4 regions of the Rhizobium sp. P1_B8 genome follow, and region 2 is predicted to be linked to each of the others. Evidence: predicted binding sites of a transcription regulator. Region 2 holds the regulator's gene; each other region holds the start of a gene.
The links. The regulator LexA, encoded in region 2, represses DNA repair genes until DNA is damaged. The targets are predictions, from matches to a motif close to TGTTCNNNNTGTGTTCNG.

Region 1: dnaE (DNA polymerase III subunit alpha) is a predicted target of LexA. The motif match lies at 3,011-3,028, and genes of this name have one in related genera.
Region 3: recA (recombinase RecA) is a predicted target of LexA. The motif match lies at 4,405-4,422, and genes of this name have one in related genera.
Region 4: AC1D2N_RS02995 (ATP-dependent helicase) is a predicted target of LexA. The motif match lies at 2,374-2,391, and genes of this name have one in related genera.

The regions. Positions count from the first base shown of each region.
Region 1 covers NZ_JBFTZZ010000009.1:34,835-42,735, reverse strand. The annotation lists gene proS (proline--tRNA ligase) at 1-216, shown strand, start outside; gene AC1D2N_RS13235 (lipoprotein-releasing ABC transporter permease subunit) at 231-1,535, shown strand; gene AC1D2N_RS13230 (ABC transporter ATP-binding protein) at 1,550-2,233, shown strand; gene AC1D2N_RS13225 (DUF5680 domain-containing protein) at 2,298-2,762, opposite strand; gene dnaE (DNA polymerase III subunit alpha) at 3,265-6,762, shown strand; gene AC1D2N_RS13215 (L,D-transpeptidase family protein) at 6,999-7,901, opposite strand, start outside.
Region 2 covers NZ_JBFTZZ010000017.1:240,692-248,592, reverse strand. The annotation lists gene AC1D2N_RS21560 (pyruvate dehydrogenase complex E1 component subunit beta) at 1-1,032, opposite strand, end outside; gene pdhA (pyruvate dehydrogenase (acetyl-transferring) E1 component subunit alpha) at 1,048-2,094, opposite strand; gene AC1D2N_RS21550 (FtsB family cell division protein) at 2,240-2,560, opposite strand; gene eno (phosphopyruvate hydratase) at 2,697-3,971, opposite strand; gene kdsA (3-deoxy-8-phosphooctulonate synthase) at 4,219-5,064, opposite strand; gene AC1D2N_RS21535 (VOC family protein) at 5,061-5,957, opposite strand; gene lexA (transcriptional repressor LexA) at 6,156-6,875, shown strand; gene AC1D2N_RS21525 (ComEC/Rec2 family competence protein) at 6,856-7,901, opposite strand, start outside.
Region 3 covers NZ_JBFTZZ010000013.1:54,153-62,053, reverse strand. The annotation lists gene cckA (cell cycle histidine kinase CckA) at 1-2,035, shown strand, start outside; gene AC1D2N_RS16870 (pseudouridine-5'-phosphate glycosidase) at 2,280-3,206, opposite strand; gene AC1D2N_RS16865 (carbohydrate kinase family protein) at 3,295-4,239, opposite strand; gene recA (recombinase RecA) at 4,469-5,563, shown strand; gene alaS (alanine--tRNA ligase) at 5,718-7,901, shown strand, end outside.
Region 4 covers NZ_JBFTZZ010000001.1:630,906-638,806, forward strand. The annotation lists gene AC1D2N_RS02995 (ATP-dependent helicase) at 1-2,331, opposite strand, end outside; gene AC1D2N_RS03000 (VOC family protein) at 2,577-3,053, shown strand; gene AC1D2N_RS03005 (PrkA family serine protein kinase) at 3,464-5,407, shown strand; gene AC1D2N_RS03010 (YeaH/YhbH family protein) at 5,420-6,691, shown strand; gene AC1D2N_RS03015 (SpoVR family protein) at 6,688-7,901, shown strand, end outside.

The DNA.
Region 1 (7,901 bases), on a different contig from region 2:
GCCGCGCTGACCAAGGCCGGCAAGGATGTGCTCTACGACGATACCGACGACCGGGCCGGCACCAAATTCGCGACTGCCGACTTGATCGGTGTGCCTGTCCAGATCATCGCCGGCCCGCGCGCGGTCGCAAACGGCGAAGTTGAGGTGAAAGACCGCAAGACCGGCGCCCGCGAAACGATGACCATCGAAGCGGCGATCAATCGGTTTGTGGCTTAGGAAACGGAGGCGAAATGGCAGAGGCAGCAGTGGACCGGAGTTCAAAATCCGGCTTGGGTCCGGCTGGCAAGCCATTTTCCACCTTTGAACGCCTCGTGGCGTGGCGTTATCTGCGCGCCCGCCGCAAGGAGGCCTTCATTTCAGTCATCGCCGGCTTCTCCTTCGTCGGCATTATGCTGGGTGTTGCGACGCTGATCATCGTCATGGCCGTGATGAACGGCTTCCGCACCGAACTCGTCTCGCGTATTCTCGGCATCAACGGCCACATGATCGTCCAGCCGGTCGACGGCCCCTTCACCGATTATCCTGTCCTCAGCGGCAAGCTCGCCGCCGTACCCGGCATCAAGATGGCGCTACCCCTGGTGGAAGGCCAGGTGCTCGCCTCCGCCCAGGCCGGCGGTAGCACCGGCGCGCTGGTGCGCGGCGCCCGCGCCGAGGACCTGACCAAGCTCAAGACGATCTCCGACAACATCAAATCAGGCGACATGGTGGGTTATGCCTCCGGCGAAGGCGTGCTGATCGGCACCCGCATGGCCGACCAGCTCGGTCTGCGCGTCGGCGACCTCATCACGCTGACCTCGCCGGAAGGCGACATCACGCCGATGGGCGTCAATCCGCGCATCAAGTCCTACAAGATCTCCGGGCTCTTCGAGATCGGCATGTCGGAATATGACTCCTCGATCATCTTCATGCCGCTCGAGGAAGCGCAGCTCTTTTTCAATGCCGAGGGACTGGTGCAGTCGATCGAGCTCTTCGTCGACAACCCCGACGATATCGACAATCTAAAGCCCAAGGTGGAGGAGGCAGCCGGCCGCCAGATCGCCATCACCGACTGGCGCCAGCGCAACCAGACCTTCTTCTCGGCGCTGCAGGTCGAGCGCAACGTCATGTTCATGATCCTGACGCTGATCGTGCTCGTGGCGGCGCTGAACATCATCTCCGGCCTCATCATGCTGGTGAAGGACAAGGGCAGCGATATCGCCATCCTGCGCACCATGGGCGCCAGCGCCGGTGCGATCATGCGCATCTTCTTCATGACCGGGGCGGCGATCGGCATTGTCGGTACCATTGCCGGCGTTCTGCTCGGCGTCCTCGTCTGCGTCAACATCGAATCCATCCGCCAGTTCTTCTCCTGGATCTCAGGCACCGTGCTCTTCAATCCGCAGGTCTATTTCCTCAGCCAGCTGCCGGCCGAGATGGATCTCAGCGAAACGATCTCGATCGTCGTCATGGCGCTGACGCTCTCCTTCATCGCGACCATTTTCCCGGCCTGGCGTGCCTCCAGGCTCGATCCGGTGCAGGCCCTGCGCTACGAATAAGGAATGCCGCCTTCATGAATCGCAACGTCGTTCTCAAGCTTACCGGCGTCGAGCGCCAATACGGGCAGGGCCATACGCTGCTCCCGATCCTGAAGGGCGCGGATTTTTCGATGTCGAAGGGCGAGATCGTCGCTCTTGTCGCGCCCTCCGGCACCGGCAAATCGACGCTGCTGCATATCGCCGGCCTGCTGGAGCATCCGGACGGCGGTGAGGTTAACATCAACGGCCATGCCTGTGACGGCCTGAGCGACGAGAAACGCACTGCGATCCGCCGCAGTGAAATCGGCTTCGTCTACCAGTTCCATCACCTGCTGCCGGAATTCTCGGCGCTTGAAAATATCATGATGCCGCAACTGATCGCCGGGCTGTCCTGGAAGGAAGCCGGAGAGCGGGCCGGCCAGCTTCTCGATTATATGCGCATCGGCCATCGTGGCTCGCATCGCCCGGGCGAGCTTTCCGGCGGCGAGCAGCAGCGCGTTGCGATTGCCCGTGCCGTCGCCAATGCGCCGACTCTTCTTCTTGCCGACGAGCCGACCGGCAATCTCGATCCCGAAACGGCAAGCTACGTCTTCGATGCGCTGGAAGCGTTGGTGCGCCAGTCCGGCCTTGCTGCCCTCATCGCCACCCATAATCACGAGCTCGCCCGCCGCATGGATCGCCGCGTGACGATCTCCGACGGCAAGATCGTCGATTTCTGATGCATGTCGCCCAAAAGCCTGCAGTGGTTTTGCGAGATTGACGCGATGCGCTTTAAGGCTGCGATCAGGGCACGATCAGCCCGCCGCGATAGTCGAGCGCATAGGCCTTCTGGCCGTCGACCATGATGCATTCGTGGCCGCTGAACCGCTCGCAGCCGCCTTCGCTGCGGTCGATATAGCGGCCGAACGGATGGTCGAATTCCATTCCGCCAAGAAACCGGCCCTCTCGATACATCGCTGAAAGTGCTGTCTTGATTACCGTCCCGGCTGCTGTGCCGTCGATGAGCTTCGGCGCAATGACGCAGCCAAAATAATTCATCGCCCAGATGGGCTCGTCGGCAAGCCGCACCACCTCCTGTCCGGCGAAATCGGTGCCGCCGAAATAGCTGTCGAGATAGCGCCAGTCGCCGCGTTCGTAACCGATATCGTGGGAGCTCGCCCGGCAGGGTACGCGCGCCACGCCGCCGCCGACATAGGTCGCAGCCTTCGCCTCCACGACGAATTCGTTCAGCATCGGAATATCGAACATCTCATTCTCCTCTTCTCGGCTGGATGCTGGCAAATATGCTGCGATGTGTAAAGAACAAAAGAGGAACATAGACTTGAAATAAACGGGTCGTCTCGATGAGGCTGGCCACCTAGGCGCCATGACCGATATGGCAGGCCAGAAGGGACAGCTGCCGCCCATATCATCGGGTACTGGCTCCCAGCGATTCGCAGGTGCGCATCTCGGCATTTTTCAAACACAAGAAAGAAGGAAAAGATTCCTGTTGACAACAGAACATACATGGAACAAATTGAAAACATAACGAGTAAAGGAGAGCCCGATGACTGACATGATCCGTGATATCGCAGCATTCACCTCCATCGCAATGTTCGTTGCCAGCTTTTCGCTCATCGTCATGGCGCTCTAAAGTTTTCAGGGGACCGCATGGCAATCATGCGGTCCGGATGCGGGACTTCTTCTGGACATCATCGCCCTCTATGCCGACAATGAGTCCGATTCATTCGGGTGATTGGGAAGGCATGTCATGGCGGATACGGCAAAGGGTTCAACGGGTGAGGCGACCGGCGGTACGCCGGGCTTCATCCACCTGAGGGTCCATTCCGCCTATTCGCTTCTCGAGGGCGCGCTGCCGCTGAAGAAGATCCTCTACAAGGCGACCGGCGACAGCCAGCCGGCGATTGCGATTACCGACACCAACAATCTGTTCGTCGCCCTCGAATTCTCCCAGAAGGCGATGGAGGATGGCCTGCAGCCGATCATCGGCTGCCAGGTCTCGATCGACATGGAAGACGGGTTGGAAACGGAAAAGCGCGGCGGCCAGCAGGCCCTGGTCAAGCTGCCGGCGATCGTTCTTCTCGCTGCGACGGATGCCGGTTACGAAAGGCTGGTCGATCTCGTCAGCCGCGCCTATCTCGGCGGCGAGAGCAATCAGGCCGTTCATATCAGTGCCTCCTGGCTGGAGGAGGCAGGCACGGAAGGGCTGATCGCATTGACCGGCGCCCTGACCGGGCCGGTCGACGTGGCGATCAAGGTAGGCCATCCGGCCCAGGCGGAAGCCCGGCTGCTGACGCTGAAGCGTCTCTTCGGCGACAGGCTCTATGTCGAGCTGCAGCGGCACGGCACTTACGACAAGCGGCACGAGCAGAAGATTGTCGGGCTCGCCTATGCCCACGACCTGCCGCTGGTTGCGACCAACGAGGCGTTCTTTCCGACACGCGACGACTACGACGCCCATGATGCGCTGATGGCGGTTGCGCACAACGCCATCGTCTCCGACGACAGCCGCTTCCGGCTGACGCCGGATCATTATCTGAAGAGCCGGGCCGAGATGGCCAAGCTCTTCGCCGACCTGCCGGAAGCGCTGGAAAATACGATCGAGATCGCGAGGCGCTGCTCCTTCGTGCTGAAGACGCGAAAGCCGATCCTGCCGCGCTTCACCGGTGCGACCGACGATGCCGAGGAGGCCGAGCGCGCCGAGGCGAGCGAGTTGCGCCGCCAGGCGGTCCAAGGGCTGGACATGCGGCTTTCGACGCTCGGCATGTCGCCGGGTTACGAGGAGAAGGATTATCGCGAGCGGCTGGAATTCGAGCTCAGCGTCATCGAGCGCATGCGTTTCCCCGGTTACTTCCTGATCGTTGCCGACTTCATCAAATGGGCCAAGCAGCATGACATTCCGGTCGGTCCCGGCCGCGGTTCGGGCGCCGGTTCGCTGGTCGCCTATGCATTGACGATCACCGACGTTGACCCGCTGCGTTTTTCGCTGCTGTTCGAGCGCTTCCTCAATCCGGAACGCGTCTCGATGCCCGACTTCGACATCGACTTCTGCCAGGATCGCCGCGAAGAGGTGATCCGCTATGTCCAGGCCAAGTATGGCCGCGAGCAGGTGGCACAGATCATCACCTTCGGTTCATTGCAGGCGCGCGCCGCCCTTCGCGACGTCGGCCGCGTGCTGGAAATGCCCTATGGCCAGGTCGACAAGATCTGCAAACTGGTGCCGAACAATCCCGCCAATCCGACGCCGTTGTCCAAGGCGATCGAGGAAGAGCCGAAGCTGCAGGAGGAGGCGGCGAAAGAACCTGTGGTCGCGCGGCTGCTCGACATCGCCCAGAAGATCGAGGGGCTTTACCGCCATGCCTCGACCCATGCCGCCGGCATCGTCATCGGCGACCGGCCGCTTTCCAAGCTGGTGCCGATGTATCGCGATCCGCGCTCGGACATGCCGGTCACCCAATTCAACATGAAATGGGTGGAGCAGGCTGGCCTCGTCAAGTTCGACTTCCTCGGCCTGAAGACGCTGACGGTGCTGAAGGTTGCGGTCGATTTCGTCGCCAAGCTCGGCGTCAAGGTCGATCTCGCAGCCATTCCTCTCGACGACAAGAAGACCTACGAGATGCTGTCGCGCGGCGAGACGGTCGGCGTGTTCCAGGTGGAAAGTGCCGGCATGCGCAAGGCGCTGATCGGCATGAAGCCGGACTGCATTGAGGACATCATCGCGCTGGTGGCGCTTTACCGTCCCGGCCCGATGGAGAACATCCCGACCTACAATGCCCGCAAGCACGGCGACGAAGAGCTGGAATCGATCCATCCGATGATCGACCACCTGCTCAAGGAAACCCAGGGCGTCATCGTCTATCAGGAACAGGTGATGCAGATCGCCCAGGTGCTGTCCGGCTATTCGCTGGGCGAAGCCGACCTTCTGCGTCGCGCCATGGGCAAGAAGATCAAGGCCGAGATGGACCAGCAGCGCGAACGCTTCGTCGTTGGCGCCGTCAAGAATGGCGTATCGAAGCCGCAGGCCGACAATATCTTTGAACTGCTGGCGAAGTTCGCCAATTACGGCTTCAACAAGTCGCATGCCGCCGCCTATGCCATCGTCTCTTACCAGACGGCCTACATGAAGGCGCATTATCCGGTCGAATTCCTCGCCGCCTCGATGACGCTCGACATGTCCAACACGGAAAAGGTCAATGATTTCCGCCAGGATTCCAAGCGCCTCGGCATCGAGGTGATCGCGCCCTCGGTGCAGACTTCCTTCCGCCATTTCGAGACCGGCAACAACCGCATCTATTACGCGCTCGCCGCCCTCAAGGGCGTCGGCGAATCCGCCGTCGACCATATCGTCGAGGTGCGTGGCGACAAGCCCTTTGCCAGCATCGAGGATTTCTGCCTGCGCATCGATCCGCGTCAGGTCAATCGCCGCGTGCTCGAAAGCCTGATCTATGCCGGCGCCTTCGATTGTTTCGACATGGACCGCGCCCAGCTAGCAGCCGGCCTCGACCGCATTCTCGGTTATGCCCAGCGCGCCCAGGAGAACAAGCTGAGCGGCCAGTCGGACATTTTCGGCAGCACGTTGACGTCGGGGCCCGAGAAGATCTCCCTGCCGCCGTTCTCGCCCTGGCTCCCCTCCGAGCGGCTGCTCAAGGAATTCCAGGTGCTGGGCTTCTATCTCACAGCCCACCCGCTCGATTCCTACAACAACATCCTGCAGAAGATGCGGGTGCAGACCTTTGCCGAATTTTCCGCGGCCATCAAACAGGGCGCGGCCAATGCGCGCCTTGCCGGCACCGTCATCTCGAAGCAGGAGCGCAAGACCCGCTCCGGCAACAAGATGGGCATCATCGTCTTCTCCGATTCTTCGGGCCAGTTCGAAGCGGTGCTGTTTTCGGAAATGCTGAACCAGTATCGCGACGTGTTGGAGTCAGGAAAATCCTTCGTGCTGACCGCGACGGGTGAGGAGCGGCCGGAGGGCATCGGCCTGCGCATCCAGACGATCCAGTCGCTGGAGGAAAAGTCGCTGCAGATGCAGAAGGCGCTGCGCGTCTATGTCCGCGATTCCGGACCGCTGAGAATGGTTGCCGGCCATTTGAACGCCAAGGGCGACGGCCTCGTTTCCTTCATCGTCATCAAGGAGGAGGGCAAACGCGAGGTGGAAGTGGCGCTGCCGGAGAAATACCGCATCACGCCGGAGATCGCCGCCGCCCTTCGTGCGGCCCCCGGCGTCGTCGACGTCGAGCTTGTCTGATCAGCCTAAAGCGCGCCGCGACAATCCGGATTCATGCGACGCGCTTTAAGTCTTTGATTTGTGCATGTTTTTAGCCCGAAACCGCTGCGCACTTTTGGGCGACACGCATCAGAGCATGATGCCGAAAAGTGTCAGCGGTTTTCGGGCGACATCATGCTCTAACTATTTAGTGTTGAACAGGATTCAGATTTTAGGCCGACCCGGCTTAAAATCATCCTGTTCTAGCGTGATGGCCATCACCCGCGGGTGATTGTGATGAAATCCGTGCCTTCGCCGGTCTCCCGGCCGACGCCGGTATCGGAGATCGTCAGCGTCGAGCCGGGCGCGATGAGGGCGTCGATCTTGCGGCGGGTCTCATCGGGGATGGTAATCCGGCTGAGCGAACGGGCGATCGGCTTGCCTGTAATGATCGAGCTTTCCTGATTGGTAATGCCGAGCCGCTTCATCGTCTCGCGAGACAGATTGTTCTCGAGCGTGATGCCGAGCCAGTCGGCCGTGCCGGCCCTTTCATCGACTGCATGCAGCGTGAAGAAATGTGTGCCGAGCGCCAGTCCCGGATCGGTGATCGTCACCGGCGCTTCGAAGATCGGCTTGAAGGCCTGCCGCACCATGATGACGCCGTTCGGCGGCTCGCCCTTGCCAGCCGCGGCATAGACTTCTCGGAGGAGCGTGTCGGAGACCAGGCTCTTGTCGGCGGCAAATTCCGCCGGCCGCAGCGTCTTGAAAGCCTTGATCGCCTGCACGGTCGACGGACCGAGCAAGCCGTCCGGATTGCCGGCGGAAAAACCGAGCTGGTTGAGCAGGGCCTGGATGTCGATCACCGTCTCGCGGAGCGTTCGGCGCGTAATCAGCATGCTGATCGGCTCGGACGGCGGCTCGGGTTCGGGCGCCGCAATCGGCTGCGCTGCCGGCATGGGCATCGCAGCGGTATCGTTCATCGCCACCTGCACCGGCTTCTCGGGGCTGTCGGGCATGGAGGGCCGCAGTTCGACGTCCGAAAGCAGCGGCATCGCCGCCGGTGCCTCCGGATGGAAAAGGGTCGGATGGTCGATCGGCTGCGGCACCAGTTCACCGTCGCTGATAATGACGGGGACACCGGGATCGGTCATCCCATAGAGCATTTTTGCGAAGGCGCCGGG
Region 2 (7,901 bases):
GGAGACCACAGTGACGTCCTTGCCCGGACGATGGATGCGGGCCTTACCGATCGGCAGGACGAAATTGTCGAGCTTCGGCACGTCGAAGTGCTGGCCGTAGAGAATTTCGTTTTCGAGGAAGATGACCGGGTTCGGATCGCGGATCGCAGCCTTCAGCAGGCCTTTGGCGTCGGATGCCGTATAGGGCATGACGACCTTCAGGCCGGGAATGGCGCTGTACCAGGCTGCATAATCCTGGCTGTGCTGGGCGCCGACGCGAGCCGCGGCACCATTCGGACCGCGGAAGACGATCGGAGCACCCATCTGGCCGCCGGACATATAGAGCGTCTTGGCGGCGGAGTTGATGATGTGGTCGATCGCCTGCATGGCGAAGTTGAAGGTCATGAATTCGACGATCGGGCGAAGGCCGGCCATTGCGGCACCGACGCCGACGCCGGCAAAGCCATGCTCGGTGATCGGTGTATCGACGACGCGGCGGGGGCCGAATTCCTGCAGCAGCCCCTGCGTGACCTTGTAAGCGCCCTGGTATTCGGCGACTTCCTCGCCCATGACGAAGACGTTTTCGTCGGCGCGCATTTCTTCGGCCATGGCGTCGCGGAGCGCTTCGCGCACGGTCGTCGACACCATTTCAGTGCCGGCCGGGATTTCGGGGTCGTTCGGAACGACAGCCTTCGGCTCGGCCGGAAGCGGCGCGGAGGCGGAACCGGTGCTGGTCGGCTTCTCTTCCTGGGCAACGGCGGGCGCTGCCGGGGCGGCGGGCTTGGCGGCGGAAATGTCCGAAGCGGATTCGCCGTCCTGCAGCAAAACGGCGATCTTGGTATTGACCTTGACGCCTTCAGTGCCGGCATCGACGAGCAGCTTGCCGATGATCCCTTCATCGACGGCTTCGACTTCCATCGTCGCCTTGTCGGTTTCGATTTCGGCAATCACGTCGCCGGAGGTGACCTTGTCACCTTCCTGCTTCAGCCATTTGGACAGTGTGCCTTCTTCCATGGTCGGAGAGAGGGCGGGCATGAGGATATCGATAGGCATGGGTTCCCTCCCCGATTAGAGCAGAATGTCGGTATAGAGCTCGGATGCATCCGGCTCCGGATCGGCCTGGGCGAAATCGGCACTGTCGGCGACGATATCGCGGACATCCTTGTCGATCGCCTTCAGATCGTCTTCGGAAGCCCAGCCCTTTTCGACGAGGCGAGCCTTGACCTGTTCGATCGGGTCATGCTCGGAGCGCATCTTCTGCACTTCGTCCTTGGAGCGATATTTCGCCGGGTCGGACATGGAGTGACCGCGATAACGATAGGTCAGCATTTCGAGAATGATCGGGCCCTTGCCGGAACGGCAATGTTCGAGCGCCTCGTCGGCCGCAGCCTTGACGGCGCGGACGTCCATGCCGTCGACCTGAATGCCGGGGATGCCGAAGCCGGATCCGCGAAGCGAGTAGTTCGACTGCGCAGTGGCGCGCGCGGTCGACGTCCCCATGGCGTAACGGTTGTTCTCGACGATATAGACGATCGGCAGCTTCCAGAGAGCAGCCATGTTGAAGCTCTCGTAGACCTGGCCCTGGTTGGCGGCGCCGTCGCCGAAATAGGCGATGGAGACATTGTCGTTGCCGCGGTAGCGGTTTGCGAAGGCAAGACCCGTTCCGAGCGAGACCTGGGCACCGACGATGCCGTGACCACCGTAGAAATGCTTCTCTTTCGAGAACATGTGCATCGAGCCGCCCTTGCCGTGGGAGTAGCCGCTGCGACGCCCGGTCAGTTCCGCCATGACGCCGCGTGCTTCCATGCCGGTTGCCAGCATATGGCCGTGGTCGCGATAGGCGGTGATGACCTGGTCGCCTTCCTTCTGCGCCATCTGCATGCCGACGACGACAGCTTCCTGACCGATGTAGAGGTGACAAAAGCCGCCGATGAAGCCCATGCCGTAAAGCTGGCCGGCCTTCTCCTCGAAGCGGCGGATCAAAAGCATCTCGCGATAGGCCTTGAGCTCTTCATTGCGATCGAAGTCGGCTACAGGGCCTCCATTCGATGCTTTGGCTGCCGGTTTTGCTGCAGTTTTGCGGCTGGAAACGGTCGCGGTCTTTCGCGGCGCCATTCAACCCTCCCTATGGGTTTGTCGTTTCTTGGTGGGGCGTACCATAGGGAAGAAATATGACCACAGCAATGCCATAATTGCATGGCTCGTATTCGCTGCTAAATTATTGGAAGAACTATGAAAATTCCAATTAACCTGTTTTCGGTTAATTGGAATAATGGTTGAATATGACGATCTCGTCCGCGCGCGACATGTTGAGCTGATAACGCGCTTTTTCGTCCAACATATCCTTGTCGAGCGAGCCGTCACTGAGGAGCGCGACCTGATTTTCCAGATGTTCGCGCTTCGCCTTCAAGACTGCAAGCTCTTTTTCACGCGCGACACGCTGATGCTCGAACGTCTCCGTTGCGCGCAGGCCGTAATCGCCATGGATGCAATGATAACCGAAATAGGAGAGGAAGGCGACCGTCATGGCCGGAATGACGAAGCGACCGATCTTTCTCTTCTTATGATGCTTTGTCCACATACACGCATGCTCTTGAACGCATTACCAATTCGTTCAATCTAACGCGCAGAGATTAACCGTTCGTTGACTCTAAAAACCGCGCAATAAAAAACCCGCGCCGGGAAGGCGCGGGTCAAGCATTGAACATCAGATCCGATCAGCCGCGAATGATCGAGCGGCCGGCATACTGGGCCTGCGGGCCGAGGCCCTCTTCGATGCGGATCAGCTGGTTGTACTTGGCAAGACGGTCGGAACGCGACAGCGAGCCGGTCTTGATCTGACCGCAGTTGGTGGCGACCGCGAGATCGGCGATGGTCGAATCTTCGGTCTCGCCGGAGCGGTGCGACATGACGGCGGTATAGGCCGCCTTGTGCGCCGTGTTGACGGCATCGAGCGTTTCCGTCAGCGAGCCGATCTGGTTGACCTTGACGAGGATCGAGTTGGCGACGCCCATGCGGATGCCGTCGCGAAGACGGGCGGAGTTGGTAACGAAGAGATCGTCGCCGACGAGCTGGGTCTTCTTGCCGGTCAGGTCGGTCAGCGTCTTCCAGCCGTCCCAATCGTCTTCGGCCATGCCGTCCTCGATCGAGATGATCGGATACTTGGCGGCGAGCTCAGCCAGATATTCGGCCATGGCGCCCGATTCCAGCGTGCGGCCTTCCCCTTCGAGAACGTATTTGCCGTCCTTGAAGAATTCGGTCGAGGCGCAGTCGAGGCCGAGGTAGATGTCCTCGCCCGGCTTGTAGCCGGCTTTCTCGACCGACTTCATGATGAAGTCGAGAGCTTCCGAAGCACTCTTCAGACCCGGTGCGAAACCGCCTTCGTCGCCGACATTGGTGTTATGGCCCTGCGCGGCAAGTTCCTTGCGCAGCGTATGGAAGACTTCCGAACCCATGCGCACGGCTTCGGCGATCGAATCGGCGCCGACCGGCAGGATCATGAATTCCTGGAAATCGATCGGATTGTCGGCATGGGCGCCGCCGTTGATGATGTTCATCATCGGCACCGGCAGCAGGCTGGCGGAAGCGCCGCCGACATAACGGTAGAGCGGCAGGCCGGACGCCTGGGCGGCAGCCTTGGCGACGGCGAGCGACACGCCGAGGATGGCATTGGCGCCGAGGCGCGACTTGTTCGGCGTGCCGTCCAGCTCGATCATGATGTTGTCGATCTGGATCTGGTTTTCAGCATCGATGCCACCGATCGCGTCGAAGATCTCGGTGTTGGCGGCTTCCACCGCCTTTTCGACACCCTTGCCCAGGTAGCGCTTGCCGCCGTCGCGCAGTTCGACCGCCTCATGCGCGCCCGTGGAGGCGCCCGAGGGAACGGCCGCGCGGCCCATGCTGCCATCTTCGAGATAGACATCGACTTCGACGGTGGGGTTGCCACGGCTATCGAGAATCTCGCGGGCGATGATATCGGTGATTGCAGTCATGGGTTCTTCCTGCTCGGTGGGTGGTGATAAGTCGGTTCGAAACCTGTCTTAGTCGAAGGCGTGCAAATTACAATGCTGCAATTTCCAGCCTTCGAACCAGCGTTCGGATCTCGCCTAAAGCGCGTCGCGATCTTCAGATTCGCTTGCCACGCTTTAGGTGTTTGGCTTTCCGCATGTCGTTGTCGCAAAACCGCTGCACACTTTTTCGCGACATGCCTATAGCACGATCATGTCAGGCTGTTGAACGTCAAACCTTGGCGACCGCATCGAAGGCAAGCAGCTTTTCAAGCAGCCGCGGCATGTCCTTGAGATAGACCATATTGGGGCCGTCCGAAGGTGCATTGTCGGGGTCCTGGTGGGTTTCGACGAAGACGCCGGCAATACCGGTGGCCACTGCTGCGCGCGCCAGCGTTTCCACGAATTCCCGCTGACCGCCGGAGGAATCGCCCTGCCCACCCGGCTGCGCCACGGAATGGGTGGCATCGAAGATAACGGGCGCGCCCATCGCCGCCATGATCGGCAGCGAGCGCATGTCGGAAACCAGCGTGTTATAGCCGAAGGAGGCGCCGCGCTCGCACAGCAGCACGTTCGGATTGCCGCTGGCGTTGAGCTTCTTCAGGACGTTCTTCATATCCCAGGGAGCGAGGAACTGGCCCTTCTTGACATTGACGACGCGGCCGGTCTTGGCGGCGGCGATGAGAAGGTCGGTCTGTCGGCAAAGGAAGGCCGGGATCTGCAGGACGTCGACGACCTTTGCCACCTCCGCGCATTGCTCGGCGGTATGAACGTCGGTCAGGACAGGAAAGCCGAATTCCTTCTTGAGGTCGGCAAAGACCTCCATGCCCTTTTCGATCCCGATGCCGCGTTCAGCCGAGAGCGAGGTGCGGTTCGCCTTGTCGAAGGAGCTCTTGTAAACGAGGCCGATGCCGAGCTTTGCGCAAAGCTCTTTCAGCGTGCCGGCAACCATGAAGGCGTGGTCGCGGCTCTCCATCTGGCAGGGACCGGCAATCAGCGACAGGCGGCCGGTATTGGAAAAGGTGACCTGGCCTTGGCCTTCGCCGATCTTGACTTCGGAATTCGTCTCAGTGCTCATCGTGTCTCCTCGAAGGCGAAGAGCGTGCCCTGCCCGGGCGCGGGCTTCACCAGAATGCGATTGTTCTTGCGCGTGTATGTCACCCCGTTAGCAGCCAAATGCGCTTCTGTCACGGCAAGATCGGCGACAATGAAGAGGATTGCCCGGCCACGCAGGCCGCGATCGGCGGATGAGCCGGCGATCTCGAAATAGGCTTCTAGCCCTTCCGGCGTCATCAGGCTGATTTTCGCGTTCGAAGCAGCAACATTGACGCCAAAACCGGTTTTCTCGACTGCCGCCTGCGCCGCGGCAAGGCCGACGAAGGCCCCGAAAGCGGCGGCATCAGGCGCGCAGAGCGCGATCTCGGCAATGCCGGTGACGCCATTGGCATGCGTCTCCAGCGCGCCGCGGTCGGCCGGCAGCGGATTGACGCGTTCGACGCTGAAAAGGAAGAGATCGGGCGCGCGCAGGTCGCCGGCAAAAGCCAGCTTGAAGCCGGCGATGCTCTCAGAACCGTCCGGCATCGTCATCGGCCGGGTGAACTGCAGCATCTCGCCGGCGCTCGATCCGTTGCCGACGAAGTTCTGATGATCGATGCCGGCATCCTTACTACCGAAAGCAAGCCCCGAAAGCCCCTCCTCGCCGCAGCGGAAGCGGAAGGCCCGGTTGCGGGCGGTGAAAACATTGCCTTGCCGCGCTGAGGCCTCGCTCTCCTCGACACTCGCAATCCCGAGCGGCTCCAGATAGGTCTTGTCGGCAAAAAAGACGCAGGCGTTTTCCGTTCCGAAGGGATGGCGTGCATCGGCGGCAACGGTGAAGCCGAGCTTGCCAAGCCTCTCGCGCGCCAGATCAATGTTGACGACGGGCAGCACCACATGATCCAGCGGGTGCGGCTTGGCGGAACGCTCGTTCATGATATCCCTCCTGGAAACGGCAAGAGATGTGCGATGGCGCGCCCCTCAATGCAAGACATGTGTCCCAATCCGGCGAATGAAAATAAAAATCTCAACGAGTTGGCGCCAAGTTTTACGGAAATTTAGCTACTTGCGGAACACATATGGAACATATAGTGTCTGTTCTGGATTTGTTTCAATCACGAGGTCACAACGTCGATGCTCACGCGCAAACAACAGGAGCTTCTCCTTTTCATTCATGAGCGCATGAAGGAATCCGGCGTTCCGCCATCTTTCGACGAAATGAAGGATGCCCTGGACCTCGCTTCCAAGTCCGGGATTCACCGGCTGATTACGGCGCTCGAGGAACGTGGCTTCATTCGCCGCCTACCGAACCGCGCCCGTGCGCTCGAGGTCATCAAGCTTCCGGAGGCCTACAGCCCCAGCATTCAGCCCCGGCGGGGCTTTTCGCCCAGCGTCATCGAGGGCAGCCTTGGCAAGCCGCAGCCGGTCGCCACTCCTGCTCCCACAAAACCCGTCGCCGACAACGGCAACTCGGTCTCCGTGCCGGTCATGGGCCGTATCGCCGCCGGTGTTCCGATCTCGGCGATCCAGAACAACACCCACGACATCGTCGTTCCGGCCGACATGCTCGGTTCCGGTGAACATTATGCGCTGGAGGTCAAGGGCGATTCGATGATCGACGCCGGCATCTTCGACGGCGACACCGTGATCATTCGCAACGGCAGCACCGCAAGTCCTGGCGACATCGTCGTTGCTCTCGTCGACGACGAAGAAGCGACACTCAAACGCTTCCGCCGCAAGGGCGCCTCGATCGCACTGGAAGCGGCCAACCCGGCTTACGAGACCCGGATTTTCGGGCCGGACCGCGTCAAGGTTCAGGGCAAGCTCGTCGGCCTCATTCGCCGCTATCACTGACATCAGGCAGTCTGGATTCGGCAAAACTGTTGCTGCGCCAGTCATAGGCGCGATGCCGCATCCATGGCCGCGACAATGCATCGAATGCGGTTGCGACCTCCAGGCCGGCGTCGGCGAAGCGCAACTCGACGGAACCGGTCTTGCGCAACGTTTCGCCGGTGAAGAGCGTCGCCCCTGAGCGGCAGCTGTTGAAGCGCAGGCGGACCGACGTCACGACGATATCGGCCGCGTCGCATGCCGGACCGAGATAGGCGGCATTGTCGATGACAGCAACCACGTGACCATTGCCAAGCCTTGATGTGCACCAGGCCTTCTTGACGCAGGAAAAGCGGTTTGCTTCACCGGCCGCTGCAGCCGCCCGCATCGCCGACCTTGCTTCGTTCTGCTGATCGCGGGAAAGCCTGACGCGGCGGTCTTCTCCCTCCGGCGGAATAACAGGACCATCCAGCATCTTCGGCGGGTGATGCGTCGGCAGGACCAGCGCTCTCTGCCACTGGTCGAAGATGAAATCCGGCGGTCTTTCACGGTTGGAAGCCATGGCCCCCGCCTCGACGATTGCGACGAGACCACCATCCTCCGAAATCGCCAGATCCGGCGGCCGGGGAACCGGCAGAAGCAAGAGGACTAGCGTCGAGATCGCGATGATCGACGTGCCGATATGGCGCAGCCGGGTGCGGAGCAGCGTCAGCAGCAGAAAGCCTGCGACGGCTATCGCGAAATACCAAGCGGGCAAGCGGCCGATGCCGATGTCGCCACCCCAGCCGGACACCGTCTTTGCGATCGAGATCACCAGATCGAGGCCGAATCCGACGACCTTCCAAGGCAAAACATCCAGACCGAAAGGCATGAGCAGCATCGCCAGCAACCCGGCCGGCATGATGATGAAGGAGATGATCGGCATCGTCGCGAGGTTTGCCGGCAGGCCATAGGCAGTCAGGCGATGAAAATGCTCGATCGAAAACAGCGCGGTAGAAAAGCCGCCGATCAGCGAGGTCAGGAAGACGCCGCCGAAGAAACCCGCAACCG
Region 3 (7,901 bases), on a different contig from region 2:
GAACGGCGGCAAGCCGCTGCAGATCTGGCAGATCACCGACATCACCACGGAGCGCGACGACCAGGAGCGCTTCTTCAAGGAATTGCAGAACGCGATCGACTATCTCGACCATGCGCCGGCTGGCTTCTTTTCCGCCGGCAGGAAGGGCGAGATCTTCTACCTGAATGCGACGCTTGCCGAGTGGCTGGGCCTCGACCTCACCAAATTCGTGCCGGGCTCGATGACGATCGGCGACGTGGTGGCGGGCGAGGGGCTCGCGTTGATTCAATCGGTGCAGGCCGAACCCGGCCTGAAGAAGACCGTGACGCTCGATCTCGACCTGCGCAAGAGCAATGGCCAGAGCCTGCCGGTGCAGATCATCCACAGCGTTACCTCGATGCGCGACGGCGCACCCGGCGAAAGCCGGACGATCGTGCTGGCGCGTGAAAAGAGCGATGCCGGCGGCCAGTCCGCTTCGGCCGCTGCCATGCGCTTCACCCGCTTCTTCAACAACACACCGATGGCAATCGCCTCGGTTGACGGCGACGGGCGTATCCTGCGCACCAATGCACCATTCCTGAAGATGTTCTCTGGTGTCGTCTCGCGCGATGACCTCGAAAAGGCGCCGCATCTTGAAACCATCGTGCAGGAGAGCGATCGGCCACAGCTCGCCGCGGCGCTGGCGGCGGCCAAGGACCGGCAGGGCGACATTGCGCCGCTCGACACCCGCACACCGAGCGACGAGGCGCGCTATTTCCGCTTCTATGTCAATGCCGTCATCGACCAGAGCGACGAGGCGCCCGAGGAGGCGGCGATCGTCTACGCCGTCGAGGTGACCGAGCAGAAGGCGCTGGAAGCACAGATGGCGCAGACGCAGAAGATGAATGCTGTGGGAACGCTCGCCGGCGGCATCGCGCATGATTTCAACAACGTGCTGACGGCGATCCTGCTTTCCTCCGACCATCTGCTGCTGCAGGCGCGACCGGCCGATGCCAGCTTCGCCGACCTGATAGAGATCAAGCGCAACGCCAACCGTGCCGCCGTGCTGGTGCGCCAGCTTCTCGCCTTCTCACGCAAGCAGACGATGCGGCCCTCGGTGCTGAACCTGACCGATGTCGTCGGCGACCTGCGCATGCTGGTCGACCGGCTGCTTTCCGGCACCAATGTCAAACTCGACGTGCAATATGGCCGCGACCTCTGGCCTGTCAAAACAGACCTTTCGCAGTTCGAGCAGGTGCTGATCAATCTCTGCGTCAATGCGCGCGACGCGATGCCCGAGGGTGGCACGCTGACACTGCGCACCCGCAATCTGACCGCCGCCGAGGTCTCCGCCTTCAACTACTCCTACATGCCGGCCGAGGACATGGTGCTGGTCGAAGTCGCGGATAACGGCACCGGTATCGCCCCCGAGATCATGGACAAGATCTTCGAGCCGTTCTTCACCACCAAGGATGTCGGCAAGGGCACCGGGCTTGGCCTCGCCATGGTCTACGGCATCGTCAAACAGTCGGGCGGCTACATCCAGCCGGAATCCGAAGTCGGCAAGGGCACAACCTTCCGCGTCTTCCTGCCGCGCCACATTCCGGAGCCGGCGGTGGCCGCCGAAGCGGGCTCGATCGACGGCGCCATCGCCGGGGCCGAAGTGGTGCCGCTGCCGGTATCGCCGCATCAGCCGGAGGACCTGACGGGATCGGCCGTCATCCTTCTCGTCGAGGACGAGGAGGCTGTGCGCCGCGGCGGCAAGCGCATGCTGGAAACGCGGGGCTATACCGTGCACGAGGCGGGCTCGGGCGTCGAGGCACTCAGCATCTTGGAAGAACTCGACGGCAAGGTCGACATCGTCGTCTCCGACGTCGTGATGCCCGAAATGGACGGTCCGACGCTGCTGCGCGAGCTGCGCAAGACCTATCCCGACATGAAGTTCATCTTCGTCTCAGGTTATGCCGAAGATGCTTTTGCCCGCAACCTGCCGCCGGAGGCGAAATTCGGCTTCCTGCCGAAGCCCTTCTCGCTGAAGCAGCTCGCTGTTGTGGTGAAGGAGACGCTGGATGGGTGAGTGAGGTGCTGTCGGAGGGCACGCTCTGCCCTGCCGGGCATTTCCCCTACAAGGAGGGGAGATCGGCTGGGTGCACTGGCTCCCTAACCAAATATCCATGCAGCTCGGCGAAACGTTGATGCGATGCGAAGGTTTTGCCGCTTGTAATCTCCCCACCTGTGGAGGAGATGCCCGGCAGGGCAGAGGTGGGCTGGAACGGCACCACCTCTCTGCTAAAAATTGATACCTGCCAGCCCGTAAACCTTCATTCACTCAACGCAACCGCAATCTCAGCCGCAAGCCGCGCATTATTCTCAACAAGCGCGATATTGGTCTTGAGGCTCTGGCCGTCCGTCAGGTCGAAGATGGTGGAGAGCAGATAGGGCGTAACCGCCTTGCCGGTGACTTCGTCGCGCTCGGCGCTGTCGAGCGCCCGCTCGATATAGATTTCCATCTCCTCGCGTGCGATCTCGTCGGCCTCAGGCACCGGATTGGCGACGAGCATGCCGCCGTCGACGCCGAGCTGCTCGCGCACCGTCTGGAAATTGGCGATGGCGGCCGGGCTGTTCAGCGACAGCGGGCTGCGGATGCCCGAGGAGCGCGACCAGAAGGCGGGGAATTCCTCGCTCTCATAGGTGACGACCGGCACGCCGCGGGTTTCCAGCACTTCCAGTGTCTTTGGAATGTCGAGGATCGCCTTGGCGCCGGCGCAGACGACGATGACGCCGGTGCGCGCCAGTTCCTCGAGATCGGCTGATATATCGAAGCTTTCCTCGGCGCCGCGATGCACGCCGCCGATGCCGCCTGTGGCAAAGACACGGATGCCGGCGCGCGCCGCCGCGATCATCGTCGCCGCGACCGTGGTGGCGCCGGTGCGGCGCTCGGCGATGGCGAAGGCGAGATCGGCGCGCGACACCTTCATCACTTCGGTCGCCTTGGCGAGTTGCTCCAATTCCGCGGCTTCAAGACCGATATGCAGCGTGCCGTGAATGACGGCGATCGTTGCCGGCACTGCACCCTGTTCGCGGATGATCGCCTCGACGCTGCGGGCCATCTCGATATTGCCGGGATAGGGCATGCCGTGGGTGATGATGGTCGATTCCAGCGCCACCACAGGCGCGCCGCGCTGCTTGGCGCTGGCGACTTCCTTCGAATAGGCGATTGGCAAAAGAGGGGAGATGGGCTTGGTCATGGTCTTGTCCTGTGATCGACAGAGCATGATGCCGAAAAGTGTGAGCGGTTTTCGGACGACATCATGCTCAACTATTTAATTAGCCGCTTCAATGCAGAATTCTGACCTTGGGAACAAGGGCAAGCGCCTCATTCAGCAGATCGGGCGTCAGATTTTCGTTGACGGCGTGCCGCGACTGCACGGTCAGTATCGCGGCCGCGGTGCCGTGGCGGACGGCTTCTTCGAGCGGCAGGCCTGATATCAATGCGGCGAGTGTGCCGGCCGCAAGAGAATCGCCGGCACCCGTGACATCGGCGACAGTGTCGGCGATCGGCGGCTGCAACGTCACGGCGCGGCCATCGCAAAGCGCGACGAGCTCGCGCCGGCCACGGGTGACGACGGCGTTCCTGATGCCAATTTCGTTCAGCAACGGCGGCCAGCCCGCAGCCTCCTCCGGCCGCTCACCGGCAAGGGCGGCGGCTTCAGCCTCATTCAGGAACAGGTAATCGATATCCCCGATGCAGGGTTTCAGCCTGACGACCTTGGCCGGCGAGATGGCGATTGCCGCAACGGGCTTGGCGAGCGAATGCGCCTTTGCGACGATCGCCGCGATCGTCTCTTCCGGCAGGTTGGCGTCAAAGAGGATGAAATCATGGGCGGCGAAGGCCTCCCGCACCCAGCGGATGGAGAGACGCCGCGGCACGAAGAAGCGGTAGAGATCCATGTCGGCAAGGGCGATCACCAGATTGCCGTCCTTCTCGATGATCGCCGTGTAGCTCGGCGTCTTGCGGTCGAGGAAGACGAAAGGCCGGTCGTCGATGCCGGAGAAATCGGCAGCTTCTCCAACCGTCTCGCCCATCGGATCGCCGCCGCGCGGCGAGATCATCGTCACCTGAAAACCGAGCCTTGCGAGGTTGCGCGCCGCATTGAAGCCACCGCCGCCCGGCTCCTCGAACCAGGTGCCGGGATTGCTGGCGCCAGGCGCCGTCTCGCCCGAGATTCGGCCACGCCGGTCGATATGCGCACCGCCGAGAACAAGAATCTTTTTCTTCATCCGATCCGCTCTCCCGATGCCCGAAGGACGAATCGATACGGTGCGCCCTGCCGCGGCCGAGTCGGCACTTTTGGCCTAAGTCGTTGCTTTTCATTGATAAAACAAATGCAGAACACGTGTCGTTTTACCTTTTTCTTTCAACTATTTGATCGCCTGTTGCGAGAATGGAACAAATAGGGTACAAACTCGACATTGCTTGAGCGGCTTCAATAACCTAAAGGTGGATCGGATGTCTCAGAATTCATTGCGGCTGGTAGAGGACAAATCGGTGGACAAAAGCAAGGCGCTTGAAGCGGCACTCTCACAGATAGAGCGGTCGTTCGGCAAGGGCTCGATCATGAAACTCGGCTCCAACGAGAATGTTGTCGAGATCGAGACGATCTCGACCGGCTCGCTTGGCCTCGATATTGCACTCGGCGTTGGTGGCCTGCCGAGGGGCCGCATCATCGAGATCTACGGGCCGGAAAGCTCCGGTAAGACGACGCTTGCACTGCAGACGATTGCCGAAGCACAGAAGAAGGGCGGCATCTGCGCCTTCGTCGATGCCGAACATGCGCTCGATCCCGTCTATGCCCGCAAGCTTGGCGTCGACCTGCAGAACCTTCTGATCTCGCAGCCCGATACCGGCGAGCAGGCGCTCGAAATCACCGATACGCTGGTGCGCTCCGGCGCCGTTGACGTTCTCGTCGTCGACTCGGTCGCCGCACTGACGCCGCGCGCCGAAATCGAAGGCGAAATGGGCGACAGCCTTCCCGGCCTGCAGGCACGACTGATGAGCCAGGCGCTGCGCAAGCTCACCGCTTCGATCTCCAAGTCGAACACCATGGTTATCTTCATCAACCAGATCCGCATGAAGATCGGCGTCATGTTCGGTTCGCCGGAAACGACGACGGGCGGCAATGCGCTGAAGTTCTATGCTTCCGTGCGCCTCGACATCCGCCGCATCGGCGCTGTCAAGGAGCGCGAAGAGGTGATCGGCAACCAGACCCGCGTCAAGGTCGTCAAGAACAAGATGGCGCCGCCCTTCAAGCAGGTCGAGTTCGATATCATGTATGGCGAGGGTGTCTCCAAGACCGGCGAACTGGTCGATCTCGGCGTCAAGGCCGGCATCGTCGAAAAGTCGGGTGCCTGGTTCTCCTATAACAGCCAGCGTCTCGGCCAGGGCCGTGAAAACGCCAAGACTTTCCTGCGCGACAATCCGGATCTCGCCCGCGAGATCGAACTGTCGCTGCGCCAGAATGCCGGCCTGATCGCCGACCGCTTCCTGCAGAATGGCGGACCGGACCCGGATGACGGCGATGGCGATGCCACTGCGGAAATGTAATTTTCGCGCTTAAACTCATCGGACAGTTCCAACCGGCCGCATTCCTGATGAGAATGCGGCCGGTTTTGTTTGTCTGCTGGACAGTGGCGGGGGCGAACGTTAAAAGCCGATGAATTTAAATTTACCTGCCTCCGGCAGCATTGAAGGGCATAGCATGAGCGGTGTGAACGATATCCGGTCGACCTTCCTCGACTATTTCAAGAAGAACGGCCATGAGATCGTTCCGTCGAGCCCGCTCGTACCGCGCAACGACCCGACGCTGATGTTCACCAATGCCGGCATGGTGCAATTCAAGAACGTCTTCACCGGCCTCGAAAAGCGTCCCTATTCGACGGCGACGACTTCGCAGAAATGCGTGCGGGCCGGCGGCAAGCACAACGACCTCGACAATGTCGGCTATACTGCACGCCACCTGACCTTCTTCGAGATGCTCGGCAACTTCTCCTTCGGCGACTATTTCAAGGAGAATGCGATCGAGCTTGCCTGGAAGCTCGTCACCGAAGGCTTCGACCTTCCGAAAAACCGCCTGCTGGTGACCGTCTATTCCGAGGATGAAGAAGCTGCGACGCTGTGGAAGAAGATCGCCGGCTTTTCCGACGACAAGATCATCCGCATCCCGACCTCTGACAATTTCTGGCAGATGGGCGATACCGGCCCCTGCGGCCCGTGCTCGGAAATCTTCATCGACCAGGGTGAGAATGTTTGGGGCGGCCCTCCGGGCTCACCGGAGGAAGATGGCGACCGGTTCCTGGAATTCTGGAACCTCGTCTTCATGCAGTTCGAGCAGACCGAACCCGGCGTTCGCAACCCGCTGCCCCGCCCGTCGATCGATACCGGCATGGGGCTGGAGCGCATGGCCTGCATTCTGCAGGGCGTTCAGAGCGTGTTCGACACCGATCTCTTCCGCACGCTGATCGGCACCATCGAGGACACGATGGGCGTCAAGGCGGAAGGCAGCGCCAGCCACCGCGTTATCGCCGACCACCTGCGCTCCTCGGCCTTCCTGATCGCCGACGGCGTGCTTCCGTCGAATGAGGGCCGCGGTTATGTGCTGCGCCGCATCATGCGCCGTGCCATGCGCCATGCACAGCTGCTCGGCGCCAAGGAACCGGTGGTCTACAAGCTGCTGCCGACGCTGGTGCAGCAGATGGGCCGCGCCTATCCGGAACTGGTGCGCGCCGAGGCGCTGATCTCGGAAACGCTGAAGCTGGAGGAAAACCGCTTCCGCAAGACGCTGGAACGCGGCCTGTCGCTTCTGTCGGACGCGACGACGGATCTTTCCAAGGGCGATATGCTGGATGGTGAGACCGCCTTCAAGCTCTACGACACCTACGGCTTCCCGCTCGATCTGACACAGGATGCACTGCGTGCCCGTGAGATCGGCGTGGACATCTCCGGCTTCACCGATGCGATGCAGCGCCAGAAGGCCGAAGCCCGCTCGCACTGGGCCGGTTCCGGCGAGAAGGCGACGGAAACCGTCTGGTTCGAGCTTAGGGAAAAACACGGTGCGACCGAATTCCTGGGCTACGACACCGAAACGGCCGAAGGCGTCGTGCAGGCGATCGTCAAAGAGGGCGCGGTTTCGACCGAGGCCAAGGCCGGCGACAAGGTGCAGATCGTCGTCAGCCAGACGCCGTTCTACGGCGAATCCGGCGGCCAGATGGGCGATACCGGCGTGATCTCGTCCGACCACGCCAAGATCGAGATTTCAGATACGCAGAAGCGAGGCGAAGGCCTGTTCGTGCATCAGGGTATTGTCATCGACGGCGTGGTCAAGGACGGCGATGCGGTCGTGCTGACGGTCGATCATGCCCGCCGTTCGCGGCTGCGCGCCAACCACTCTGCGACCCACCTGTTGCACGAGGCTTTGCGCGAGGTGCTCGGCACCCATGTGGCGCAGAAGGGTTCGCTGGTCGCGCCCGAGCGCCTGCGTTTCGACGTCTCGCATCCGAAGCCGATGTCGGCCGAGGAGTTGAAGATCGTCGAGGATATGGCGAACGAGATCGTGCTGCAGAATTCGCCGGTTACCACGAGGCTGATGAGCGTCGACGATGCGATCGCTGAAGGCGCGATGGCGCTGTTCGGCGAGAAATACGGCGATGAAGTCCGCGTCGTGGCGATGGGCGAGGGCGTGCGTGGCGCCAAGGTTGGCAAGCCTTATTCGATCGAACTCTGCGGCGGCACGCATGTCGGGGCCACTGGCCAGATCGGCCTGATCCGCGTTCTCGGTGACAGCGCCGTCGGCGCCGGCGTTCGCCGTATCGAGGCCGTCACCGGCGAATCGGCGCGCGAATATCTGGCCGAACAGGACGAGCGTGTGAAGACGCTTGCAGCCTCG
Region 4 (7,901 bases), on a different contig from region 2:
CGATGAGGTCGATTTCGCCACCAGCTCGCCTTCGATGGTGCGCCCCTTGGGGCCGCTCTCGCCGTAGCCGATACGTTCGACGGCGTGGCCGGAGCGGGTGCCCCAATTGTCGCGCGTGGCATCGGTCTTGTTGGCCTGGGCGCGTTTCCAGCCGGGAGTGGAATAGGAGTTGGCGAAGGGTTCGGCCTTGTCGAAGCGGGACTGGCCGTAGCCGCCGCGGCCGTACCCGCCGTAGCTCTGCTCCATTTCGGCGACCTCGACATGGGTTTCCGGCAGTTCGTCGAGGAAACGCGAGGGCAGGGTCGATTGCCAGAGGCCATGGATGCGGCGGTTGGAGACGAACCAGATGTGGCAGCGGTGCTTGGCGCGGGTGATGCCGACATAGGCGAGGCGGCGTTCCTCCTCCAGGCCGGCGCGGCCGCTCTCATCGAGCGAGCGCTGGTGCGGGAAGAGGCCTTCCTCCCAGCCGGGCAGGAAGACGGTGTCGAATTCCAGGCCCTTGGCCGAATGCAGCGTCATGATCGAGACGGCGTCGAGGTTCTCGTTGGTCTCGGCATCCATCACCAGCGAGACGTGTTCGAGGAAGCCTCGCATCGACTCGAAGCTTTCCATCGAGCGGATCAGTTCCTTGAGGTTCTCAAGGCGACCGGGGGCTTCGGCGCTCTTGTCGTTCTTCCACATGTCGGTATAGCCGGACTCTTCGAGGATCTGCTCGGCAAGTTCGGTATGCGGTGTGTTTTCAAGCAGTTCCTGCCATCGGCGGAAAGATTGAATCACGTCGAAGAGCGCCTTTCGCGCCTTCGGCTTCAGCTCGTCCGTCTCGATAATGTCGGCCGCCGCCGCAAGCATTGGTATATCGCGGGCGCGGGCATAGTCGTGCAGCGCACGTACCGTCGTGTCGCCGAGGCCGCGCTTCGGCGTGTTGATGATGCGTTCGAAGGCGAGGTCGTCGGAGGCTTGAGCGACCAGGCGAAAATAGGCCATGGCATCGCGGATTTCCAGGCGCTCGTAGAAGCGCGGGCCGCCGATGACACGGTAGTTGAGGCCGAGGGTGACGAAGCGGTCTTCGAATTCACGCATCTGGAAGGAGGCGCGCACGAGGATCGCCATGTCGTTCAGCAGATGCTTGCCGCGCTGGAGCTGCTCGATCTCCTCGCCGATGGCGCGGGCTTCCTCCTCCGAATCCCAGGAGGCGTGGACCTGCACCTTGACGTCGTCGGGATCGGAGCGGTCGGTGAACAGCGTCTTGCCGAGGCGGCCCTCATTATGGGCGATCAGATGGGCAGCGGCGCCGAGGATATGTTCGGTCGAGCGGTAGTTGCGCTCGAGCTTGATCACCTTGGCGCCGGGGAAATCCTTTTCGAAGCGCAGGATATTGTCGACCTCCGCGCCGCGCCAGCCATAGATCGACTGATCGTCGTCGCCGACGCAGCAGACGTTCTGCGGCTCGCCCTTGGGGCGCTGGGCGAGAAGCCTGAGCCACATGTACTGAGCGGTGTTGGTGTCCTGATACTCGTCGACGAGGATATAGCGGAAGCGGCCGTGATATTCCTTCAAGAGATCCGGGTTCTTGCGGAAGATCGCGATCGGATGCATCAGCAGGTCGCCGAAGTCGCAGGCGTTCAGCGTCGTCAGGCGCGCCTGATAGGCAAAATAGAGATCGCGGCCGCGGCCATTGGCAAAGGCGCGGGCGTCGCCCTCGGGGATGTCGGCGGGGCCGAGACCCTTGTTCTTCCAGGTGTCGATCATGCCGGCGAACTGCTTGGCCGGCCAGCGCTTGTCGTCGAGGCCTTCGGCCTGGATCAACTGCTTGATCAGGCGGACGACGTCGTCGGTATCGAGAATGGTGAAATCGGAGCGCAGGCCGACGAGCTCGCCGTGGCGGCGCAGAAGTTTGACGCCGATCGAATGGAAGGTACCGAGCCAGGGCATGCCTTCGACGGCGCCACCGACGAGCAGCGCGATGCGCTCCTTCATCTCGCGTGCCGCCTTGTTGGTGAAGGTGACGGCGAGGATCTGCGAGGGGAAGGCACGGCCGGTGTTGAGGATATGGGCAATGCGGGTCGTCAGTACGCGCGTCTTGCCGGTGCCGGCGCCGGCCAGCACGAGGACGGGGCCTTCCAACGTTTCGACGGCTTCGGTCTGCTCGGGGTTCAGCCCGGCGAGGTAGTCCGGCCGCTTGCCACCGTCGCGAGCCGCCATGGCGCGCGCCGCGATGCCGCCGCCGGCGACGGGCGCCCTTTCGGCGGGTGCGGCAGGCGGCTGCGGCTTGCGCGCCATCTCGCCCGGCTCTTCGTCGAAGAAGGGCATATCGTCGAAACTATTGCTCATGGCGCGTAATGTAGTGATTCGGGAAGGAAAGACCAGAAAAGATGTTCTGCTTTCATTCCCGAGCCGCCGCTGTTCCGGGCGGTAGGTTGCGGGCAGCAATGCCGCCGCAGAGCGCGGCCATGGTGGTCACGCGGGCGAGCGGGGCTAAAATTCGGTTCGCGGCCTGTCGGAACCGGCGCCGATGGGGCGTCCTTGGGTCATCGGACAGCAGTCCGGATCAATACCGTCAACAAGGAGGCCGTTTCATGCCGAAGGTCGTTTCAAATCTCTGGTTCGCCGAGGAAGCACGCGAAGCCGTCGAATTCTATGTGTCTGTTATCCCGGACTCCAGGATCGGCCGCACCACCATTTTGCCGGCGGAAACGCCGAGCGGCCCTCCCGGCAGTGTTGAACTGATCGAATTCACGCTCGCCGACCAGGCCTTCCTGGCGATGAAGGCCGGCCCGCTCGATAGCTTCAATCATTCCTTCTCGATCGCGATTCTTGTGGAAAGCCAGGCCGAGATCGATCGGATATGGGAGGCATTTCTCGCCAATGGCGGCACGCCGGAGGCCTGCGGCTGGCTGAAGGACCGCTGGGGTCTTTCCTGGCAGATCGTGCCGCGCATGCTGTCGGAAATGATCGCCGACAGCAACCGCGAGCGGGCCAGGCGCGTAACCGAAGTGATGCTCGGTATGGTCAAGATCGATGTCGCCGCGCTGGAGAAGGCATTCAACGGCTGAGTCGCGCGGTTAGCGTATGATCACGATGACGGGCGCATAGTCGCGATGCGTCCGTTTCCATCATGTCCGAAGCGGATCGGCACACGCTGTCCTGCATCGACTTTGCGCAGATTGGCTGCCAATCGTCGATTTCTCCAGTGCTCGAATCACGGGCGACATTGCACACCTTTTTCATCTTTCTGTCACGTCGCGAAATGTGCTGATACCGCGATGGCACCCTTCTCCACTACAATAAGGAACAGTTTCGTAGAGTAAAAAAATAACCGGTGCATGCACGTTTTTGTGCATTGCCAGAAACAGCCGGTGAGCGTGGAATATACCTGCGAAACTATTGATTCTTAGGAATGTCGTGTCCATCTCCTTGGTATGACGACCTAGAGCCTGTGGCATTAACCTTGAATGGAGGGCCCATGCTGAGTGAATCCGTATTTGATGCGTTCACCCGCACCTATGATGCGCGTCGCGAAACCGATATGTCGATCGCGGAGTATCTCGACCTTTGCAAAAAGGAACCACTTGCCTATGCCAATGCGACCGAGCGCCTGCTCGCCGCGATAGGCGAACCGCAGATGGTCGACACCGCCAGGGACACGCGCCTCGGTCGGATATTCATGAACCGGACCATCCGGATCTATCCGGCCTTTGTCGGCTTCCACGGCATGGAAGAGACAATCGAACGCATCGTTTCCTTCTTCCGGCACGCGGCCCAGGGGCTCGAGGAGCGCAAGCAGATCCTTTATCTGCTCGGCCCGGTCGGCGGCGGCAAGTCATCGCTGGCCGAGCGGCTGAAGCTGCTGATGGAGCTTCATCCGATCTACGTGCTGAAGGCGGGTGACGAGATCAGCCCCGTTTTCGAAAGTCCGCTCAACCTGTTCGACCCGGACACGATGGGATCGCTCCTGCAGGAGCAATACGGCATTCCCCTGCGACGCCTGAGCGGACTGATGAGCCCGTGGTGCCTGAAGCGGCTCGATGATTTTGGGGGTGATATTTCCCGCTTCCGTGTCGTCAGGGTACAGCCTTCGCGGCTGCGCCAGATCGCTATCGCCAAGACCGAGCCTGGAGACGAGAACAATCAGGATATCTCGTCGCTGGTCGGCAAGGTCGATATCCGCAAGCTGGAGACCTATTCCCAGAACGATCCCGATGCCTACAGCTATTCGGGCGGCCTCAACCGCGCCAATCAGGGCGTGCTCGAATTCGTCGAGATGTTCAAGGCGCCGATCAAGATGCTGCATCCGCTGCTGACGGCGACGCAGGAGGGGAACTATATCGGCTCCGAGAATATCGGCGCCATACCCTTCTCCGGCATCGTCCTTGCGCATTCGAACGAAGCGGAATGGCAAACCTTCAAGGCCAACAAGAATAACGAGGCGTTCATCGACCGTATTTGCGTGATCAAGGTGCCCTATTGCCTGCGCGTCACGGAAGAGCAGAAGATCTACGAAAAGCTGATCGAGGGATCGGAACTGGCCGATGCGCCATGCGCCCCCGCGACGCTCGAAATGCTGGCCCGCTTCTCCGTGCTTTCGCGTCTGCGTAAACATGAGAATTCGACGTACTTCTCGAAGATGCGTACCTATGACGGCGAGAGCCTGAAGGAGACGGATCCGCGCGCCCGCAGTGTCCAGGAATATCGGGATGCCGCCGGCATCGACGAAGGCATGGACGGCATATCGACCCGCTTCGCCTTCAAGGTGCTCGCCTCCACCTTCAATCACGACACCACGGATATTGGCGCCGATCCGGTTCATCTGATGTATGTGTTGGAGCAGTCGATCCGCCGCGAGCAGTTTTCCGACGATGTCGAGAAGCGCTATCTGGAGTTCATCAAGGCCGATCTTGCGCCACGTTACGCAGAGTTCATTGGCAATGAGATTCAGAAGGCCTATCTTGAGTCCTATGCGGATTACGGGCAGAATCTGTTCGACCGCTACGTGGATTATGCCGATGCCTGGATCGAAGACGTGGACTTCAAGGATCCCGATACCGGCCAGCTTCTCGATCGCGAGCTCCTCAACCAGGAACTGACGAAAATCGAAAAGCCGGCGGGAATCGCCAATCCGAAGGATTTCCGCAACGAAATCGTCAAGTTCTGCTTGAGATCGCGGGCAGCCAACGGCGGAAAGAATCCGTCATGGACAAGCTACGAGAAGATCCGGGAAGTCATCGAGAAGCGAATGTTCTCGCAGGTCGAGGATCTTTTGCCGGTCATTTCCTTCGGTTCGAAGAAGGATTCGGAAACAGAAAAGAAACACAGCGAGTTCGTCTCGCGCATGGCTGCGCGGGGCTACACGGAGAGGCAGGTTCGGCGCCTCGTCGAATGGTACATGCGCGTCAAACAGGCAAGTTAATGTGGAGCCAATATGCACATTGTCGACCGTCGGCTAAATCCGCGCGGTAAAAGTCTGGAAAATCGGCAACGGTTTCTTCGGCGCATGAAAGGCGCCGTGCAGCAGGCGGTAAAGCGTTCTCTGCAAAACCGGAACATTCGCGATGTGCTCGACGGCGGTGAGATCAGCCTGCCGATCGATGGAATGGCCGAACCGAGCCTTCGAAGGGGCGACGGCGGCGTCGCCGATCACATCCTGCCGGGAAACAGGGCCTTTGTCGAAGGCGATATCATTCCACGGCCGCCGGGCAGGAAGGGTGGAAAACCAAAAGATGCAGGCGAAGGCGATGGCGAGGACGGCTTCCGTTTCGTGCTGACGCGCGAGGAATTCCTCGATGTGTTTCTGGATGACCTGGAACTGCCCGACCTTGCCAAGCGGCGTCTGACCGAAACCGAGGAGGAAACTCCGTCGCGGGCCGGCTATTCCGTATCGGGATCGCCGTCCAACATCGCCGTCGGTCGCACGACGAGGCTCGCGATGATGCGCCGCGTCGCGCTTCACCGTCCGCGTCGCGAAGAGATAGAAGCCCTGCAGCGACAGATCGAGGAATGCGAGGACGACGAAAGCCGCCTGACGCTTGAGGCAAAACTCAAATCCCTGACGGAAAAAAGCCGGCGCATTCCCTATATCGATCCGCTCGACGTGCGGTATCGCCGCTTCGAAAACGAGCCGAAGCCTGTGGCGAAGGCCGTGATGTTCTGCCTGATGGACGTCTCAGGCTCCATGTCAGAGCACATGAAGGACCTTGCGAAGCGGTTCTACCTGCTGCTCTACCTTTTCCTGTCGAAGCGATACAAGAAAGTGGAGATCGTCTTCATCCGTCATACCGACAAGGCCGAGGAGGTCGACGAGGAAACCTTCTTCTATGGTCCGGCGACGGGCGGAACGCTGGTATCCAGCGCCCTTGCAGCAATGCGCGGGATCATCGCGGCGCGTTTCGATCCGGCAGAGTGGAATATCTACGGCGCCCAGGCTTCGGACGGCGACAACGCCCATTCGGACGGAAACCTGACCGGGCAATTGCTGCGCGAGATTTTGCCGCTGTGCCAGTATTTCGCCTATATCGAGGTCGGCGAAGAGGGCGGCGACTCCTCAATATCCCGTTCACCGCTTTGGATGCTCTATGACGGGATCCGTTCCGAGCTATCGCTTTCGATGCGCAAGGTCTGCCGGCGGAGCGAAATATTCCCTGTTTTCCATGATCTCTTCCAGAAACGTGACGCACAGTCGAGGGTGACGCCATGACCACGACCATGAGACCAAGAGAGCGGCTTTTGTTCCAGGGAGCCGACTGGGATTTCGCAACTCTCCAGCGCATCCACGACGCCTGCGAGGAGATCGCGCTTAACGAACTCGGCCTCGACGTCTATCCGAACCAGATCGAAGTCATCACCTCGGAGCAGATGCTCGATGCCTATTCCTCCACCGGCATGCCGCTCTTTTACCGCCATTGGTCTTTCGGCAAGCACTTCGCGCATCACGAAACCTTCTACCGCCGCGGGATGCGCGACCTTGCCTATGAAATCGTCATCAACAGCTCTCCATGCATCTCCTACCTGATGGAAGAGAACACGGCGACGATGCAGACGCTCGTCACCGCGCATGCGGCCTTCGGCCACAACCACTTCTTCAAGAACAACTATCTCTTCAAGCTCTGGACCGATGCGGAGGGTATCCTCGATTACCTCGATTTCGCCAAGGGTTATATCACCCGCTGTGAGGAGCGTTACGGCGAGACGGCCGTCGAGCGTACGCTCGACGCAGCCCATGCGCTGATGTCGCACGGCGTACATCGATACGCGGGCAAGACCACCATCGATCTTCGCCAGGAGGAGAAGCGGCAGCAGGAGCGCCGCGCCCACGAGGAGCAGATGTTCAACGACCTATGGCGCACGGTTCCGGTCGGCAAGGCCCGGAAGGCGGGTGACATCGGCCTGGAAAAGCGCCGCGCCGCCCTCGGTCTTCCGCAGGACAACATCCTTTACTTCCTTGAAAAATCGGCGCCGCGGCTGCAGCCGTGGCAGCGCGAGATCCTCCGCATCGTCCGCCACGTCGCGCAATATTTCCATCCCCAGCGGCAGACCAAGGTGATGAACGAGGGAACCGCCACTTTCGTCCACTACCAGATCATGAACCGGCTTCACGAGCGGGGGCAGATCAGCGACGGAAACTTCCTCGAATTCCTGAAGTCGCACGCTAACGTCGTGTTCCAGCCGAGCTACGACGACCGGCGGTTCTCGGGCTTCAACCCCTATGCGCTTGGTTTTGCGATGATGCAGGATATCGAGCGGATCGTCACGAAGCCGACGGAAGAGGACCGCACATGGTTTTCCGATATCGCTGGACGAGGCGATGCGATGGCGGTCCTGCGCGACATCTGGGCCAATTACCGGGACGAGAGCTTTATCAGCCAGTTTCTGAGCCCGAACCTGATCCGGCAGTTGCGGCTGTTCCA